Regions from separate parts of the Streptomyces sp. NPDC006365 genome, predicted to be linked through region 1. Evidence: riboswitches for the same ligand, from Rfam matches in the RefSeq annotation. Region 1 holds a riboswitch; the other holds the start of a gene.
What was found. A riboswitch is a leader RNA that binds a small molecule or an ion and turns the genes downstream of it on or off. The one in region 1 is predicted to bind thiamine pyrophosphate.
Positions count from the first base shown of each region.

Region 2: another riboswitch for thiamine pyrophosphate. It lies ahead of thiC (phosphomethylpyrimidine synthase ThiC); the one in region 1 lies ahead of ACFYO0_RS04690 (hypothetical protein).

Region 1 covers NZ_JBIAHS010000001.1:1,007,369-1,011,715, forward strand. Annotated here, with positions in the region: gene ACFYO0_RS04675 (GDSL-type esterase/lipase family protein) at 1-596, opposite strand, end outside; gene ACFYO0_RS04680 (beta-1,6-galactanase) at 798-2,270, shown strand; gene ACFYO0_RS04685 (hypothetical protein) at 2,311-2,550, opposite strand; gene ACFYO0_RS04690 (hypothetical protein) at 2,547-2,762, opposite strand; TPP riboswitch at 2,811-2,983, opposite strand; gene ACFYO0_RS04695 (FtsX-like permease family protein) at 3,310-4,347, opposite strand, start outside.
Region 2 covers NZ_JBIAHS010000004.1:388,263-392,609, reverse strand. Annotated here, with positions in the region: gene thiC (phosphomethylpyrimidine synthase ThiC) at 424-2,244, opposite strand; TPP riboswitch at 2,237-2,393, opposite strand; gene ACFYO0_RS15015 (YibE/F family protein) at 2,466-3,896, shown strand; gene ACFYO0_RS15010 (SsgA family sporulation/cell division regulator) at 3,927-4,347, opposite strand, start outside.

The DNA.
Region 1 (4,347 bases):
CGGGCGATCCGGGTGTGCCGCATCTTCAGCTGCTCGCCGGTCTTCCAGGCGTACGAGTCGACCGCGAGCCGGTCGGTGAGGGCGCCCGCGGTGATGGAGTCGCCGACGAACTCGATCAGCCCCGACGGCCCGTTCGGAGCTACTGTCCGCGCGCCCGGGTCCAGCACCAGGCCCTGGAAGACGGTGTCGCCGGAGCGGTAGGAGATGCGCAGGGTATGGGTACCCGCGGGCAGCGGCTGGGGAGTGAGGTTCACGGTTCCGCGTACCCCGGCGTGGAAGACATCGGGCTTGCCGTCGATGCTGACGTAGAAGTTGACCGCATCCCTGGCTTTGACCTGCACCGTGGTGCCGGTGAAGGACGTCTGCAGGTAGGCGCCGCTCCAGTGGGGGGTGGCCGCGGTGCCGGAGCTGGTGTCCCAGCGCCCGACATAGACGATGTTGGGGTCGGACACCGAGCCGTCCCCCGGCGCGGCCTGCGCTGGGGAGCCGCCGCCCGCCCAGGACAGCAGGCAGGCGACGAGAGCCGCAGTGAGGAGGGCGGGCAGCGCGCGTCTGGCTTGGCGGCACAGTAAGCGCAGGTGGGGGGTGGTCTGCACAGAGTTCCCTTTCAACGGAAGGGGAGGGAGGGGTGGGAGCGCTCCCAGTGGCAGCTTTTTCGAGAGAAGCAATGAAACGGTTCGGCGTCAAGGGTTCGGACGTCGTTGTAGAAAGCGCTGTCATGACTCTCGACAAGCGCAACGGCCGCACCTCATCCTTCAGCAGACGCGTGGCATGAGCGCGACAGAAGGGGCTTCTTCATGATCAGACGCAGGTCACTACTGGCTGCGGCGGGCGGTACGTTCCTCGGTAGTGCCCTGGCGACGGGCACTGCCCGGGCCGACGCGACCATCGCGGTCAACCCCGGTACGACGTACGGACGTTGGGACGGCTGGGGTACCTCCCTGGCCTGGTGGGCCAACGTGTTCGGGGCGCGCGACGACTTCGCCGACGCCTTCTTCACCACCAAGTCCGTCGCCTACAACGGCCGTACGCTGCCGGGTCTGGGCCTGAACATCGCCCGCTACAACCTCGGCGCGTGCAGTTGGAACAGCGTGGAGGGCGAAAGCATGGTGGCGTCGCCCAACATCCCCCGCTTCAAGCAGATCGAGGGCTTCTGGCAGGACTGGAACAACGAGGACCCGACGTCCTCCGCCTGGAAGTGGTCCGCTGACGCCCCCCAGCGCGCCGCGCTCGTCAAGGCGACCGCACGGGGCGCGGTCAGCGAGCTGTTCGCCAACTCCCCGATGTGGTGGATGTGCCTCAACCACAACCCCTCGGGCGCCGCCGGCGGCGGCAACAACCTCCAGTCCTGGAACTACCGCCAGCACGCCTCCCACCTGGCCGCCACCGCCCTGTACGCGAAGAACAACTGGGGCGTGAACTTCGCGACCGTCGACCCGTTCAACGAGCCCTCGTCCAACTGGTGGACGGCCACCGGACGGCAGGAGGGCTGCCACATGGACGCCACCGTCCAGTCGGCCGTCCTCCCGCTTCTGCGCAGCGAACTCGACAAGCGCGGACTGACCGGTACGCGGATCTCGGCCTCCGACGAGACCAGCTACGACCTGGCGCGCACGACATGGAACTCGTTCAGCTCGTCGACCAAGGCGCTGGTCGGCCGCGTCAACGTGCACGGCTACCAGGGCTCCGGCGGCCGACGCGACCTCCTCTACACCGACGTCGTGACCACGGCGCGCAAGCAGCTGTGGAACTCCGAGTACGGCGACAGCGACGGCACCGGCCTCACCATGGCGAGCAACCTGTGCCTGGACTTCCGCTGGCTGCACCCCACGGCCTGGTGCTACTGGCAGGTGATGGACCCGTCCGCCGGCTGGGCGATGATCCACTACGACGAGAACACGCTCCAGGCCGGCGCCGTCCAGACGAAGTACTACGTGATGGCACAGTTCAGCCGTCACATTCGCCCCGGCATGACGATCCTCGACACGGGCGTCGGCTACGCGGTGGCCGCCCTGGACACGGCGGCTCGACGCCTGGTCATCGTGGCCGTCAACACCGGCGCGGCCCAGACCCTGACCTTCGACCTCTCCCGCTTCGGCACGGTGACCGGCGGCACGGGCGGTCTGGTCCGCCGCTGGAACACGGTCACCGCAGGCGGTGGCGACCTCTACACGGAGCGCGCGGACACGTACCTCAGCGGCAAGCTGCTGCGAGTGCCGTTCGGCGCGGGTGCGGTGCAAACGCTTCAGGTGGATGGCGTGGTGGTGTGAGGCGCCGACTGACGAGCGGCGCCTGAGGCGCCGCGCCCGGTCACGTGGCCGGCGCCGTCAGCGTGTGCTCGCCCCCGGAATCGCCACTGGTCGCGCGGACGAGCGCGATCTCGCGCCTACGGGGGCCGTGACCGAGCTGGTCAACTCCCTCAAGGGCGTCTCCGAGCAGCAGAACCCACCGACCTGCACTGCACTGCACATGAATCCGGTAGCCGTGGACGGCGAGGTGGCCAACGAGGCCGCGCATGATCTGCGTACGGGATTCGGGCGTCGGATTCACGACCGCGAGCGACCAGGCGGCCGGCCAGGGTGGTGTACGGCCGCTCGTTCCGCCGTGGCGTCCAGATTGGCGCGAAGTTCGCCGACCTGTCCGGGCGAGATCACCTCGAGCACCGTCCGGATCGGCGGCCGGTCGACCGCCATCGCGATGCGCAGGGACTCATCTGTCGGGCTGTCGTCCTCGCGGGCTGCGGCCCCCACGGTGACATCCATGGATCGCACCGTAGTGCGGCAACTGTCCGCGGGCGCAGGGCACACAAAAAACCTACGAGACGGGCTCCCTGCGCCGGCATTGTCCGGATCAGGTTCCAGGGGTCGCCGTCCAGTCTCTCGACCTTCCAGCCTCTCAGCCCGACAGTCGCAGTCGGCCCGAGCGGAAGCCGAAGCTTTCCGCCGAAGTCGGCTACTCCCGTCGAACTCCCTCGCTCGTCCCGTAGGCACTTTTAGTTTAACGCGGTCGATAGCATACGTAACCCCCCCAAATCAAGATTTTCCCGCACTCCTCGCGCCCGGAGCCCACGGCCACGCAGTCGCCGCGTACGGGCGCAGGGGCAGGTGGGTGCCGGAGTGGACCGCGACGGCCGGCTCGCCACATGCCGCCAGGGTGGGTAGGCGGTGCCGAGGCCGGAATGCGGAGCTCCTCGCCCGGCGCGGTCTGCTGCCGACGTGGACTGGGACCGCTTCCTGTCGCCGTTCACCGTGTCGCGGGCCGGTTGCCGTGCGCCGTCGCGGACGCCTCCTACTTCTCTGCGTCACTACGTCACTCGTTGTGGAGTACCTCCGCGATCGTGAGCCGGGCCGCCCTGCGGGACGGGACGAAGGCACCCAGGCCGGTGATCACGACGCCCGCGAAGGCCAGGGCGGTGAGGGAGAGGGGCTGCCAGACGTCCGTCATGTACGCGGGGAGGGCGAGGTCCACCGCTTCGGCCATCTCCGGGACGATCAAGTGGTGACCGGCGATGCCGAGGGGGATGCCGAGCAGGCCGCCGGCCACGCCCAGGGCCGCCATGGAGGACACCATCATCATCGTCACCTGGCGTGGCGTCATGCCGATGGACTTGAGCATCCCCAGGTCGCGGCGGCGCTCGCGGGTGTTGAGCACGACGGTGTTGAAGACGCCGAGGGACGCGACCGCGGCCAGCATGAGGGTGAGGATCGACGCCGAGCCGACGATGGTCCGGGTCACGGCGTTCGGACCGTTCGCCGTCGGGCTGACCCCGGGATCGGCGGCCCGAGCCGCGGACATGTAGGCGTCCGTGTCCGTGCCTTGAGCGAGCTTGACGTGATAGGCGATGGCTTTCTCTTGCGGCGCCAGCGCGGTCATCGTTGCCCAACTCGCGTACACATTACGGGCATTGCCGCCGAACGCCTCGCCGACGACCGTCACGCGTTCCCGACGGTCGCCCTTCTCCAGGAGCATGCTGTCGCCGACCTTCAGGCCGCGCTCGCGCAGGAACGGCGTCGGGGCGACGATCTCGTCCGTGTCGCGCATCCACCGTCCCTCGACGAGTACGTCGCCCATGGCGGGCCGGTCCCCCCGCCGGCCTTCGACATCCACCCCTCGCGGGTACCCGGCAGCGCGCGCGTCGACGTACCCCCGGGCGGTTACCTCGCTCGCGCCGGGCAGGGAGCGCAGGAGTGACTCGAGTTCCCGGTCCCCATGCTCCGGATCGATTGCCCGGCCGTCCTTGAAGCTGCCGGTGTACACCACGACTTGGTGGGCGTCTTCGCCCACGCTCCCGAACCGGGTCATCGTCGTGGCCAGGCCCGTCGCGAACGTCACGGTGGTCACCCCGAG
Region 2 (4,347 bases), on a different contig from region 1:
CCCGTCGCCGCAAGCGCCGCTGACGCGCCCTCTCCCCCCGGGCAGTCAGACCGAAGATGGCGCCCATCAGAACGCCGCCCACGAGTACCGCCACGAGGTCCGACGGACGCGTCTCGCTTGTGAGCGCCAGCAACGCGAAAGCCCCGGACGCGAAGACACTGCCCACCATGCCGACCCGAAGCGGGTACCGCGCCGCCAACCGTTGCATGCTCGTTGGCGGCTGGTCGCCACCCAACGCACGGTCCATGGCCCAGAAGATCTCTGCCGAACGTGCGCGCAGCCGCCGCAATCTCCGGCTCCCGTCTGACATGGACGCGATCGTATCCCGTAACAGCAGGTTCTCCGCAGACGCGGAGAACCTCAGAGCGGGCCCCTCCGGCGCTGACGGAGAGGGGCCCGACTGAGCATGAGTTCGACGGCTCCTCAGTCCGCCAGCGGCAGGTACACCCTGTTCCCGCTGGCCGCGAACTCCTTCGACTTTTGCAGCATCCCCTCAGCGACTTCCTCGGCCGTCGCCCCCGCAGCAGCCGTACCGCCGAACTGCTCTGTGATGCTGTGGCTGATCTTCATCGAGCAGAACTTCGGCCCGCACATCGAGCAGAAGTGGGCCGTCTTGGCGGGCTCTGCCGGGAGGGTTTCGTCATGGAACTCTCGGGCCGTGTCGGGGTCGAGGGCCAGGTTGAACTGGTCCTCCCAGCGGAACTCGAAGCGAGCATCGGACAGCGCGTCGTCCCATTCCTGTGCACCTGGGTGCCCCTTGGCGAGGTCGGCTGCGTGGGCGGCGATCTTGTAGGTGATGACGCCGGTCTTGACGTCGTCACGGTTGGGCAGGCCCAAGTGTTCCTTGGGCGTGACGTAGCAGAGCATGGCCGTGCCCCACCAGGCGATCATCGCGGCACCGATGCCGGAGGTGATGTGGTCGTACGCCGGCGCGACGTCCGTCGTCAGCGGGCCGAGCGTATAGAACGGAGCTTCATCGCAGATCTCCTGCTGAAGGTCGATGTTCTCCTTGATCTTGTGCATCGGGACATGTCCCGGGCCCTCGATCATGGTCTGTACGTTGAAACGCTTGGCGATCGTGTTGAGTTCCCCGAGCGTCCTCAACTCCGCGAACTGGGCCTCGTCGTTGGCGTCCGCGATCGAGCCGGGCCGCAGCCCGTCGCCGAGCGAGTACGTGACGTCGTAGGCGGCCAGGATCTCGCACAGCTCTTCGAAGTTCTCGTAGAGGAACGACTCCTTGTGATGCGCCAGGCACCAGGCCGCCATGATCGAGCCGCCACGCGAGACGATGCCGGTCTTGCGGTTCGCGGTGAGCGGTACGTACGGCAGGCGCACGCCCGCGTGGACGGTCATGTAGTCCACGCCCTGCTCGGCCTGCTCGATGACCGTGTCCTTGTAGATCTCCCAGGTCAACTCCTCGGCACGGCCGTCGACCTTCTCCAACGCCTGATAGAGCGGCACCGTGCCGATGGGGACGGGGGAGTTGCGCAGCACCCACTCCCGGGTGGTGTGGATGTTCCGGCCGGTGGACAGGTCCATGACCGTGTCGGCACCCCAACGGGTCGCCCAGGTCATCTTCTCGACCTCCTCCTCGATGGAGGAAGTCACCGCCGAATTACCGATGTTGGCGTTGACCTTCACCAGGAACCGCTTGCCGATGATCATCGGCTCGATCTCCGGGTGGTTGACGTTTGCAGGCAGCACGGCCCGCCCCGCGGCGATCTCCTCACGTACGACCTCGGGGTCGACGTTCTCGCGGACTGCCACGAACTCCATTTCCGGTGTGATCTCGCCACGTCGTGCGTACGCGAGTTGTGTGACGGCCGTACTGCCTGTGCCCCGGCGCGGCTGGCGCGGACGTCCTGGGAAGACGGCGTCCAGGTTGCGCAGTCCGCCACGCGGCGAGGTGTGCTTGATCCCGTCGTCCTCGGGGCGGATGGGACGGCCCGCATACTCCTCTGTGTCGCCGCGGGCGATGATCCAGTTCTCGCGCAGCGGCGTCAGGCCCCTGCGGACATCGGTGTCGATGGCTGGATCGGTGTACGGGCCGGAGGTGTCGTACAGGGTGACTGACTGCCCGTTGGTGAGGTGGACCTGGCGGACCGGCACCCGTAGATCGGGGCGCGAGCCCTCGACATATGCCTTGTGCCAGCCGATGGATTTCCCGGCCTCGCCGTTCCCGGACGAGGCTGAGTCCTCGTCCGTCTCCTTGGAGGCAGGCGTGCGTACGTCCTTGTTGGTCATGAGACCTACTCCCTACGCCGGCATTACCCGGTAACAGGTTCAGCGGTCGACGCAGCGGTTTCCGTACGGCGATGTTCCACGTGAAACATCGCTGGGACGGAGGTCAGCGCCCTCTCAGCCCGGTGCTCCGAGCTCCCGCGTGTGCAAAAGGTCCCTCCACGCTAGCGTCATAGTGGGCGCGCTGAACAGTGGGCCCCTTCCGTTCTTGCGATGATCGGTCGGTGACTACAACGCATCAGCCCCCGCTTCCCCCCTCCGAGCCGCCGCACGGGCCCGGCCCCGGCGACAACCACGGCTCTGGTGACGGTCATGGTCACAGCCATGCGCATAGCCATGGCCATGGCCCTCCAGCCCCCGTGTCCAAACACTTGCGCAAGGTCATCGCCGCGGTGCTGATTCCCTTCGCCACGGCAGTCGTCGTAGGCCTGGCCGTGCTGTGGCCCGGCGGCGCCCCACCCCACGAACGCACCGGCGTCGGCTTCGACCGGCAGACGCAAGAGGCCACGGTGACCAAGGTCGACGAGGTGGACTGCAAGTCCGTCAACGCCTCCGGGGGCACCCCGACCGGCGACACCTCGACCGCGGAGGGCTCGTCCGCTCAGCAGCAGGCGACCGGCACCTGCAAGAAGGCGACGGTCCGGGTCGACACCGGCAAGGACAAGGGCCGTACCTTCACGGAGATCGTCCAGCCGGACTCGTCTCGGCAGCTGAGCCAGGGGCAGGATGTGATCGTGGCGTACGCGCCCGACGCTCCCAAGGACCTCCAGTACTCGGTCACCGACGTGAACCGAAGGCTCCCGCTGGCGCTGCTCGCCGGAATCTTCGCGCTCGCCGTGGTCGTGGTGGGCCGGATGCGCGGTGTCATGGCGCTGATCTCGCTGGCCGTCAGCTTCCTCCTCCTGACGTTCTTTATCCTGCCTGCGATCCTGCAGGGCTCGAACCCCTTGGTCGTGGCGGTCGTCGGGGCGAGCGCGATCATGCTGATCGCGCTCTACGCCTGCCATGGACTGTCCGCCCGAACATCGGTCGCGGTGCTCGGAACACTGCTCTCGCTGCTGCTGATCGGGGTGCTCGGCTCACTGTTCATCGGCTGGTCCGCACTCACTGGCAACACGGATGACAACACCGGTCTGATCCATGGCCTGTATCCGAGCATCGACATGAGCGGTCTGCTGCTCGCGGGCGTCATCATCGGTTCGCTCGGTGTGCTCGACGATGTGACGGTGACACAGACGTCGGCGGTCTGGGAGCTGCACGCGGCCAATCCGTCGATGGGCCGACGCGGGTTGTACCGGGCGGGCATCCGTATCGGCCGGGACCACATCGCGTCCGTCGTCAACACGCTCGTCCTCGCGTATGCGGGCGCCGCGCTGCCCCTGTTGCTGCTGTTCTCGATCGCTCAGAGCAGCGTGGGGACGGTGGCCAACAGTGAGCTGGTCGCTGAGGAGATCGTGCGTACACTCGTCGGCTCGATCGGCCTGGTCGCCTCCGTACCGGTCACTACGGCCCTGGCCGCTCTGGTGGTCTCAGCGGACCGCCCCGGATCCGGATCTGAGACGCAGACGCCTACGCAGGCACAGCCTCCGGAGCAGACCCAGGCGGGCGTCAGGACGCCGGTACTCGGGGGGAGGGGCCGCCGCCGCAAGCGCTGAAGCGTTACGGCACCCTGAGCACCGTACGATTCAGCCCGCACTCTGTTCCTCCGCCAGGATGCGGTCCAGGGCCTCGTCGAGATGTGTGTCGAAGTCGGCAAGGGAGTGCTCCTGGCCGAGTGGCACCAGCTTGTCCGTGCGGTCGAGGAACGCCACGAGCGGCACCGCTCCGCAGCGGAACAGCGCCTGGTCGGCGCCCACTTGGAGCCGGATCAGCACATCGCCGAACCCCTCGGAGCCGGCGGGCGCAATGTGCACATCGCCGACCCCACACGGCCGCCCCACCCCATCGATCAGCAGCTCCCGGCCAAAGGCCCAGGTCACCGGGGCATCACCGGGCAGGTGGAAGGTCAGACGCACGGCATAGGGATCACAGGTCGCGTATCGAAGCTCCACCGGAATACGGAAGGAGAGCTCCTCCGAGACGAGAAAGCTCATCATGATCTCTGCC